2 regions of the Pseudoalteromonas sp. SD03 genome follow, and region 2 is predicted to be linked to the other one. Evidence: predicted binding sites of a transcription regulator. Region 2 holds the regulator's gene; the other holds the start of a gene.

Region 1 (4,437 bases), 870 kb from region 2:
CCTTCAGTATCAGCTCTTAACAACCCAGTATTAGGTATTAAGAGTGTTTGTTATTATTTCTAAGTAACCATGCTATCACAATTAATTTTAATTTACAGGCGCAAAACTTTGCGATTTATCAATTTAGGCCTATATAATGGCCTCAGATTGACGAGGAAGTATTTTATGACCGAACATCAAAATGTAGATAACGCAGAAATAGCAAAGTTTGAAGCCATCGCAGAACGTTGGTGGGATTTAGAAGGCGAATTTAAGCCGCTTCACGAAATTAATCCATTACGATTAGATTTCATCGCAGACAAAACCAAAGGATTATTTGATAAAGAAACCCTAGATGTAGGATGTGGTGGTGGCATTTTAAGTCACAGCATGGCGCGAATGGGCGCAAACGTAACAGGCATCGATATGGGCCAAGAGCCTTTAACCGTAGCTAAGTTACACAGCTTAGAAACAAGTGTCCCCGTTGAGTATATAAAAGTACCTGCAGAGCAGTTTGCAGATGAGCACCCTGAGCGCTTTGATGTGATCACTTGTATGGAAATGTTAGAGCACGTCCCCGACCCTGCTTCTATTATTCATGCGGTGGCTAAATTAGCAAAACTTGGGGCTGATGTTTTTTTCTCTACTCTTAATAAAACCCCAAAAGCTTACTTATACGCTATTGTCGGTGCAGAAAAACTGTTAAAAATGGTCCCAGAGGGTACCCATGACCATAAAAAGTTTATTAAACCTGCACAATTAATTGCATGGGCAGAGCAAGCTGGCTTAAAAGTACGTGCCAGTGCTGGTTTAAGTTACAACCCGCTTTCTAAGCAATACACAATGAATGATGATGTAAGCGTAAATTATATGCTGCATTTTGAGAAGTTAGCGTAATGGCAAGCTCTCAAACCCCCATTGTCCCAATGGAATATCAAGCATTGCTGTTTGACTTAGATGGCACTTTACTCGATACCGCTGATGATTTAGGCGCCGCACTAAACACCGTGCTGCAAAATCATCAACAGCCCCAAGTGGACAGTGATATATATCGCCCCGCGGCTTCAAACGGTGCTGCCGCTTTATTGGCTGCTGGTTTTAAAGAAAGCTGGGCACAACAGCCGCAAGAGCAACTTTTAAATGAGCTAGTCACGCAATACGCTGCCAATATTGCCACCCATACTCGATGTTTTGTAGGAATAGAGCAATTACTAATCGCACTTGATAACAAAGCAATACCCTGGGGAATTATGACTAATAAGCCCGGATTTTTAACTGATCCTTTAGTCAAGGCGATTCCTGCATTAAAAAATGCACGTATTGTGATAAGCGGTGATACCTTAGCTGAATCTAAGCCCTCACCCCTTCCTTTACTGTATTGCGCTGAGCAAATGAGTGTTGATCCTTCGCGTTGCTTATATATAGGTGATGCGCAGCGTGACATTCAAGCAGGTAAAGCAGCCAATATGCACACCGCAACCGCACTATGGGGATATGTACCGAGTGTTGACGAGGCATTGGCTTGGAATGCGGATTTTAATTGGCACAGTCCTATAGATGCATTTAACCACATATAGTGCCATGTTAATTAATAAACACTACATATTGTGATTGTGTTAGTTTTTACGCAAAGCTTGATGATAAAAAAAGCAGACAAAATTTATTTTAAAAAAGCGTAAATTTAATCTTTCCTTAGTTGATTTTTACAAATTTCAACTTAACCGATTGATCAAAGGTTAATGCCTACTAACACAATTACGTTATCCCAACGTTATCCACAATGAGAGCGGTTTCTGTCCCTTGCAAAAGATACCAGACCACACTATCTTGTGATCTCTAATTTGAACAACACCAGATATTGTGGCTAAATGTTATTCAATTAAATTCACCAAACCGGTGAAAATAACAATAAACGAATAGGCACTGCGCTTTTTTAGGTGCACGCATTGGTCAAAAATATTTAATTCCCAAGGAATACAGGCAAAGCTATGAACCAACAGTTATCTGTAAGCAAACGTGACGGTCGTAAAGAGCCACTCGATCTTGATAAGATCCATCGCGTTATTGAATGGGCCGCCGAAGGTTTAAATAACGTTTCGGTTTCACAAGTTGAACTTAAATCGCATATTCAATTTTATGACGGTATTCGTACTAAAGACATCCACGAAACGATTATTAAAGCCGCTGCGGATCAGATCTCAAAAGAATCACCTGATTATCAGTATCTTGCTGCTCGTTTAGCTGTATTCCATTTACGTAAAAAAGCCTATGGCCAGTTTGAGCCACCGCGTCTTTTTGACCATGTTACTAACATGGTTGAACAAAAACGCTACGATGCACATTTACTTGTTGATTACACAGAGCAAGAATTAGATGAGCTAGATGCGTACTTAGATCATTCTCGCGATCTTAACTTTAGCTACGCAGCGGTAAAGCAACTTGAAGGTAAATACCTTGTCCAAAACCGTGTAACGGGTGAGATTTATGAAAGCGCGCAGTTTTTATATATCTTAGTGGCTGCAAGCTTATTCTCTGATTACCCTCGTGAAACGCGCATTGATTACATTAAACGTTTTTATGATGCGGTTTCATTATTTAAAATTTCTTTACCTACGCCAATTATGTCGGGCGTACGTACACCAACACGCCAGTTTAGCTCATGTGTACTTATTGAGTGTGGCGATAGCTTAGACTCAATTAACGCTACATCATCAGCAATTGTTAAATACGTCTCTCAACGTGCTGGTATTGGTATTAATGCTGGTCGTATTCGTGCATTAGGTAGCCCTATTCGTAACGGTGAAGCGTATCACACTGGCTGTATTCCGTTTTATAAGCACTTTCAAACAGCGGTTAAAAGCTGTTCGCAAGGCGGTGTACGTGGTGGCGCAGCAACCCTTTTCTACCCGCTTTGGCATTTAGAAGTTGAAAACTTATTAGTGCTTAAAAACAACCGTGGCGTTGATGATAACCGCGTACGTCACTTAGATTACGGCGTACAGTTTAATAAACTCATGTACTCACGTTTAATTAAAGACGATTACATTACGTTATTCAGCCCCTCTGACGTGCCTGGCCTTTACGATGCATTTTTTGAAGACCAAGACGAGTTTGACGCGCTATATGTAAAATATGAGCAAGACGAGTCAATTCGTAAAAAACGAATTAAAGCGATTGAGCTGTTCTCTATGTTTGCTCAAGAACGTGCTAGCACGGGTCGTATTTACTTACAGAACGTTGACCACTGTAATACACACAGCCCGTTTATCTCAAAAGTGGCTCCGATCCGTCAATCTAACTTGTGTTTAGAAATTGCGTTACCGACTAAGCCTCTTAGCAACGTGAATGATGAAGAAGGTGAAATTGCACTTTGTACATTATCTGCGTTTAACTTAGGTGCCATTGAGTCTTTAGATGAACTAGAAGAGTTAGCCGAGCTTGCAGTACGCGCACTTGATAACTTACTTGATTTCCAAGACTACCCAGTACCTGCAGCTAAAAATGCAACTATGGGACGTCGTACGCTAGGCATAGGCGTTATTAACTACGCATACTACCTAGCTAAAAACGGTAAGCGTTATTCAGATGGCAGCGCAAATGCGCTTACGCACAGAACATTTGAAGCAATTCAGTACTACCTAATGAAAGCGTCTAATGAGCTGGCAAAAGAACGTGGTGCCTGTCCTAAATTTAACGAAACAACGTACTCACAAGGTATTATGCCAACGGATACGTACAAGCGTGATTTAGATAAAATTTGTGATGAACCACTTCATCTTGATTGGGACGCGTTACGTGCCAGTATTAAAGAGCACGGTATGCGTAACTCAACACTGAGCGCATTAATGCCATCAGAAACATCATCGCAAATATCTAATGCAACCAATGGCATTGAGCCACCGCGTGGCCATATTAGTGTTAAAGCAAGTAAAGACGGTATTTTAAAACAAGTTGTCCCTGAATACGAACGCCTTAAAGATAGCTATGAGTTACTGTGGGATATCCCATCAAACGATGGTTACTTACAATTAGTAGGAATAATGCAGAAATTTATCGACCAAACGATTTCAGCAAATACTAATTATGATCCAAATAAATACGAAGGCGGTAGAGTACCTATGAAAGTCTTATTAAAAGACTTACTTGGTGCCTACAAGCTAGGTGTTAAAACGCTGTACTACCATAACACCCGTGATGGCGCCTCAGATGCACAAGAAGACGCTCCAGAAGTGGAAGATGACGATTGTGCAGGCGGCGCGTGTAAAATTTAATAGTTAAACTTAAAGCGGGCGCCTTGCCCGCTTTGTCCTGATAGTTTTAGTGATAGTTTTTTGAGTGATAAACATGTCTTATACTACTTTTAGCAGAAATCATAATAACCAAATGCAAGAGCCAATGTTTTTTGGTCAAACCGTTAACGTGTCACGTTACGATCAACAAAAATACCCTATTTTTGAA
Region 2 (4,437 bases):
GGCACAGCGCCTTTCGCGATGGCAGCTTGAACAGTGCGGGCACGATCCGCTGCAGAAATACCTGTGGTAACCCCTTTTGATGCTTCAATCGACATAGTGAAATTAGTTGAGAATGCGGCACCATTATTTTTTACCATTAATGGTAAATCAAGCTGCGAGCAACGCTCTTGAGTCATCGTTAAACAAATTAGTCCACGGCCATGAGTCGCCATAAAGTTAATGGCTTCTGCACTAATGTGTTCAGCAGCAATAATTAAATCGCCTTCATTTTCTCTGTCTTCATCATCCATTAAAATAACCATTTTACCGGCTTTAATGTCATCAATTATTTCTTGTGCGCTGTTTAAATTCATAAGTTGCTCGTATAAGTTGTCAATGTCGTTATTTTATAAAGCCCGCTTTAGCGAGTAAGCTCATCGAAATATCTGAACCCGTAGGCTGCTCAGCCCCTCTAACTAGGCGCTCTAAATAACGTGCTATTTGGTCGACCTCTAAATTCACTTTGGTACCGACTTGAAAATCAGCTATGGTCGTTTGCCCGCTGGTGTGGGGCACAATCGTCAGTTTAAATTTATTACCTTCAACAGCATTAACCGTCAGGCTAATACCATCAATACAAACCGACCCTTTGTAAGGAATGTATTTCATTAAATTTTCATCGGTGGCTAACCAATATTCTGTTGCTCGCGCATTTGCATTAATTGCTGTGATAGTGGCAATACCATCTACATGGCCAGACACTAAATGACCACCGAGGCGCGAAACAGGTTGCATCGCCTTTTCTAGATTAACGGTTTGCCCTAATGCGTAATGTGCAAACCCTGTTAAGCTAATCGTTTCATTTGATAAGTCAGCACTAAAGCCGTCAATATGCTTATCAACAACCGTCAGGCAGACACCATTAGTTGCAATACTGTCACCTAACTTAACATCACTCATATCAAGGTTTTTACTTTGGATACGAATAGCTAAATCACCTTGTTTTTTTTGTAATAACGCAATTTTACCTGTCGCTTCAACTATTCCAGTAAACATAGTGCTACTCTTTATATAAAATGATTAATGAGCTTTTTTTAGTGCTGTGATACGTAAATCATCACCGATTGGCACACACTCATTAAAAGTTAAATTAATGGTATTTTGCATACTCATTAACTCTGGGAAATTTAGTAAACTTTTAGCATCGCTGCCCATTAATTTAGGAGCAATGTAAAAAACAAACTCATCAATTAAATCAAGTTCTGTCATTTTGCCAGCCAGTGTTGCTCCGGCCTCTAGCCACACATTATTAAACTGCAATTGGGCTAGCGTGTTTAACACGGCCAGTAAATCTACTTTATTATTATTTTCAGGTACTTCAATCTGTTTAACAAAATGAGGCCACTGATGCGATTTATCAACCTTGGTGGTAAATATTATCACCTCACTTTGAATTGAAAATAAGGCAAGATCAGGGGTAAGTCTATTTTGTGAGTCAATAACAACGCGAACCGGTTGGCGCAGTGGTAAATCAGTTGGTAAAGAATACGGTAACTCTTCTGGGCGCACATTTAATTTTGCATCATCCATTAATACCGTATCGGCACCGGTTAAAATTGCACAGTTTTGTGCTCGGTATAGTTGCACATCTTGGCGCGCAGCGGGGCCTGTTATCCATTTACTTTGGCCGTTTTTAAGCGCCGTTTTACCATCAATACTGGCGGCCATTTTGCAAGTCACAAAGGGTAACCCCTGCTCCATGCGCTTAAAAAACCCAAGGTTTAATGCGCGAGCTTGCGCTTCAAGTAATCCGTGAGCAACTTCTATACCAGCATCCGCTAAAATTTTCAGACCTTTGCCTGCAACTTGCGGGTTGCTGTCAACCATTGCGGCAATCACTTTTTTAACACCGGCTACTTTTAGCCCTTCAGCACAAGGCGGTGTTCGACCATAATGACTGCAAGGCTCTAGGGTTACATAAGCGGTTGCGCCTTTGGCATTTTCGCCAGCCATAGCCAGTGCGTTTACCTCTGCATGACCTTGGCCCGCTAACTGATGAAACCCTTCACCTATTACTTTATTGTTTTTTACGAGTACGCAGCCAACATTAGGATTAGGGGTTGTCGTAAAGCGCCCTTTTTTTGCCAGTTCAATAGCGCGAGCCATGTAGCGTTTATCATCCTCTGAAAACGAACTTTGCTTGGTCATTACTATTCCCCTAAGCGGGCTATTTCTTCACCAAATTCGCGTATATCTTCAAACGAGCGATATACAGAGGCAAATCTTACATAGGCCACTTTATCTAACTTTTTAAGCGCTTCCATAATGCACTCACCCACCAAATGGCTAGACACTTCGCGTTCGCCAGTGGCTCGCAGCTGCGACTTAATAATATTAACCACTTCGTCAACTTGCTCAGTGCTTACGGGGCGTTTTTCGAGGGCGCGAGTTAAGCCATTTAGTAACTTATCTTCATTAAACGGTTCGCGGCTGCCATCTTGCTTGATGACCCGTGGCATCACTAATTCAGCCCCTTCAAAGGTGGTAAATCGTTCGTGGCACTCATTACATTCACGACGTCTACGTACTTGGTGTCCCCCGCCGACAAGGCGAGAATCAATAACTTTAGTATCTTTGGCGGTGCAAAATGGGCAATGCATAACTGTGTGTTTCCGTTTTAAAAACAAAAAATGGCCGCTATTATAGCGGCCATTATCATAACAAAAATGTGTGCAGTTGTGATCTAAATTACTATTTTACTCTTGGATTAAGCGTAAACAGGTAATTTTGCACAAATTGCTTTCACTTTTTCTTTTACTTGCGCTTGTACTGACTCATCTTCGATGTTGTCTAGTACGTCACAGATCCAGCCCGCTAACTCTTTTGACTCTGCTTCTTTAAAGCCACGACGAGTGATTGCTGGTGAACCAATACGCAAACCAGAAGTAACAAATGGTGAACGTGGATCGTTCGGTACTGAGTTTTTGTTAACCGTGATATTCGCATTACCTAGGGCAGCATCTGCATCTTTACCTGTGATATCTTTATCGATTAAATCAAGTAAGAATAAGTGGTTGTCAGTTTTACCCGATACTACTTTGTAGCCGCGCTCTTGTAATACGGCAACCATTGCTTGTGCATTTTTAACAACTTGTGCTTGGTATGTTTTAAACTCAGGTTGAAGTGCTTCTTTAAATGCGACCGCTTTAGCAGCAATAACATGACATAAAGGACCACCTTGGCCACCTGGGAAAACAGCGCTGTTTAGCTTTTTGTAAATTTCTTCATCGCCACACGCAGAAATGATTAAACCACCGCGAGGACCCGCTAATGTTTTGTGTGTTGTGGTTGTTACAACGTGAGCAAATGGCACCGGGCTTGGGTAAACACCCGCAGCAATTAAACCTGCAACGTGCGCCATATCAACAAATAAGTATGCACCTACTTTGTCTGCAATTTCACGGAACTTAGCCCAGTCAACAATACCTGAATAAGCAGAGAAACCCGCAATAATCATTTTTGGTTTGTGCTCAAGTGCTAACGCTTCAACTTGTGCGTAATCAATTTCGCCAGTTTCTTCGTTAAGGCCATACTGAATTGCGTTGTATGTTTTACCAGAGAAGTTAACGTGTGAGCCGTGCGTTAAATGACCACCGTGCGCTAGGCTCATGCCTAATACAGTATCAAGTGGGCTTAAAAGAGCTTGGAAAACAGCAGCATTCGCTTGTGAACCGGCATGAGGCTGTACGTTTGCGTAATCTGTACCAAATAATTCATTTGCGCGGTCAATAGCAAGTTGCTCAACCACGTCTACGTGCTCACAGCCACCGTAGTAACGTTTGCCCGGGTAACCTTCAGCGTATTTGTTAGTCAGCTGAGAACCCTGCGCTTCAAGTACGCGTGGGCTACAGTAGTTTTCAGATGCAATTAACTCAATATGCTCTTCCTGACGTGATGTTTCTTTGCTCATCGCGTCAAATAACTCTGGATCAAAGTCCGAAATATTCATGCTACGTTCTAACATTGGGGTCTCCTGGGCAACGTGTATGGGTATTTTTTAGAGGCTTTATTGTACGCTTAAAACGACGTTTTGCCTACGCTCTTAAGTTGAGGATATTTAAACAGGGATTGAAACTATTTCACAGCATTTTGATGATGATATTTTTTTATAAACTAATAACAATTTTAAATGAATTTTATTTACTACATTTATATAGCTTATGCGCTATGTCTAAAGCGATGCATAAACAAACAAAAAAAGCGGCCTAAGCCGCTTTTATTATCGGCCTTTTTTAGGCAAGCTTTTTAAACAATTCTGTACGCAAAACAGCATAATCGTTGTGCATATCAGTGGCTAAACACGGTTTTGCTAATGCATCAGCTAACGGCTTTGGCATATCTAATTCAACATTAAGGATATCCTCAACGCTGTCTTTAAATTTGGCCGGATGCGCAGTC

The links. Region 2 encodes NrdR, which represses ribonucleotide reductase genes. Its sites were predicted from a motif close to AAACACNANATNTNGTGTTT; they were not measured.
Region 1: a site for NrdR is predicted at 1,826-1,845, ahead of nrdA (class 1a ribonucleoside-diphosphate reductase subunit alpha). Genes of this name have one in related genera too.

Annotation. Positions count from the first base shown of each region.
Region 1 covers NZ_CP162514.1:1,706,845-1,711,281, reverse strand. Annotated here, with positions in the region: gene ubiG (bifunctional 2-polyprenyl-6-hydroxyphenol methylase/3-demethylubiquinol 3-O-methyltransferase UbiG) at 166-876, shown strand; gene ABZP26_RS07895 (HAD family hydrolase) at 876-1,556, shown strand; gene nrdA (class 1a ribonucleoside-diphosphate reductase subunit alpha) at 1,968-4,250, shown strand; gene nrdB (class Ia ribonucleoside-diphosphate reductase subunit beta) at 4,324-4,437, shown strand, end outside.
Region 2 covers NZ_CP162514.1:840,388-844,824, reverse strand. Annotated here, with positions in the region: gene ribBA (bifunctional 3,4-dihydroxy-2-butanone-4-phosphate synthase/GTP cyclohydrolase II) at 1-353, opposite strand, end outside; gene ABZP26_RS03930 (riboflavin synthase) at 382-1,035, opposite strand; gene ribD (bifunctional diaminohydroxyphosphoribosylaminopyrimidine deaminase/5-amino-6-(5-phosphoribosylamino)uracil reductase RibD) at 1,060-2,187, opposite strand; gene nrdR (transcriptional regulator NrdR) at 2,190-2,639, opposite strand; gene glyA (serine hydroxymethyltransferase) at 2,747-4,003, opposite strand; gene thrC (threonine synthase) at 4,272-4,437, opposite strand, start outside.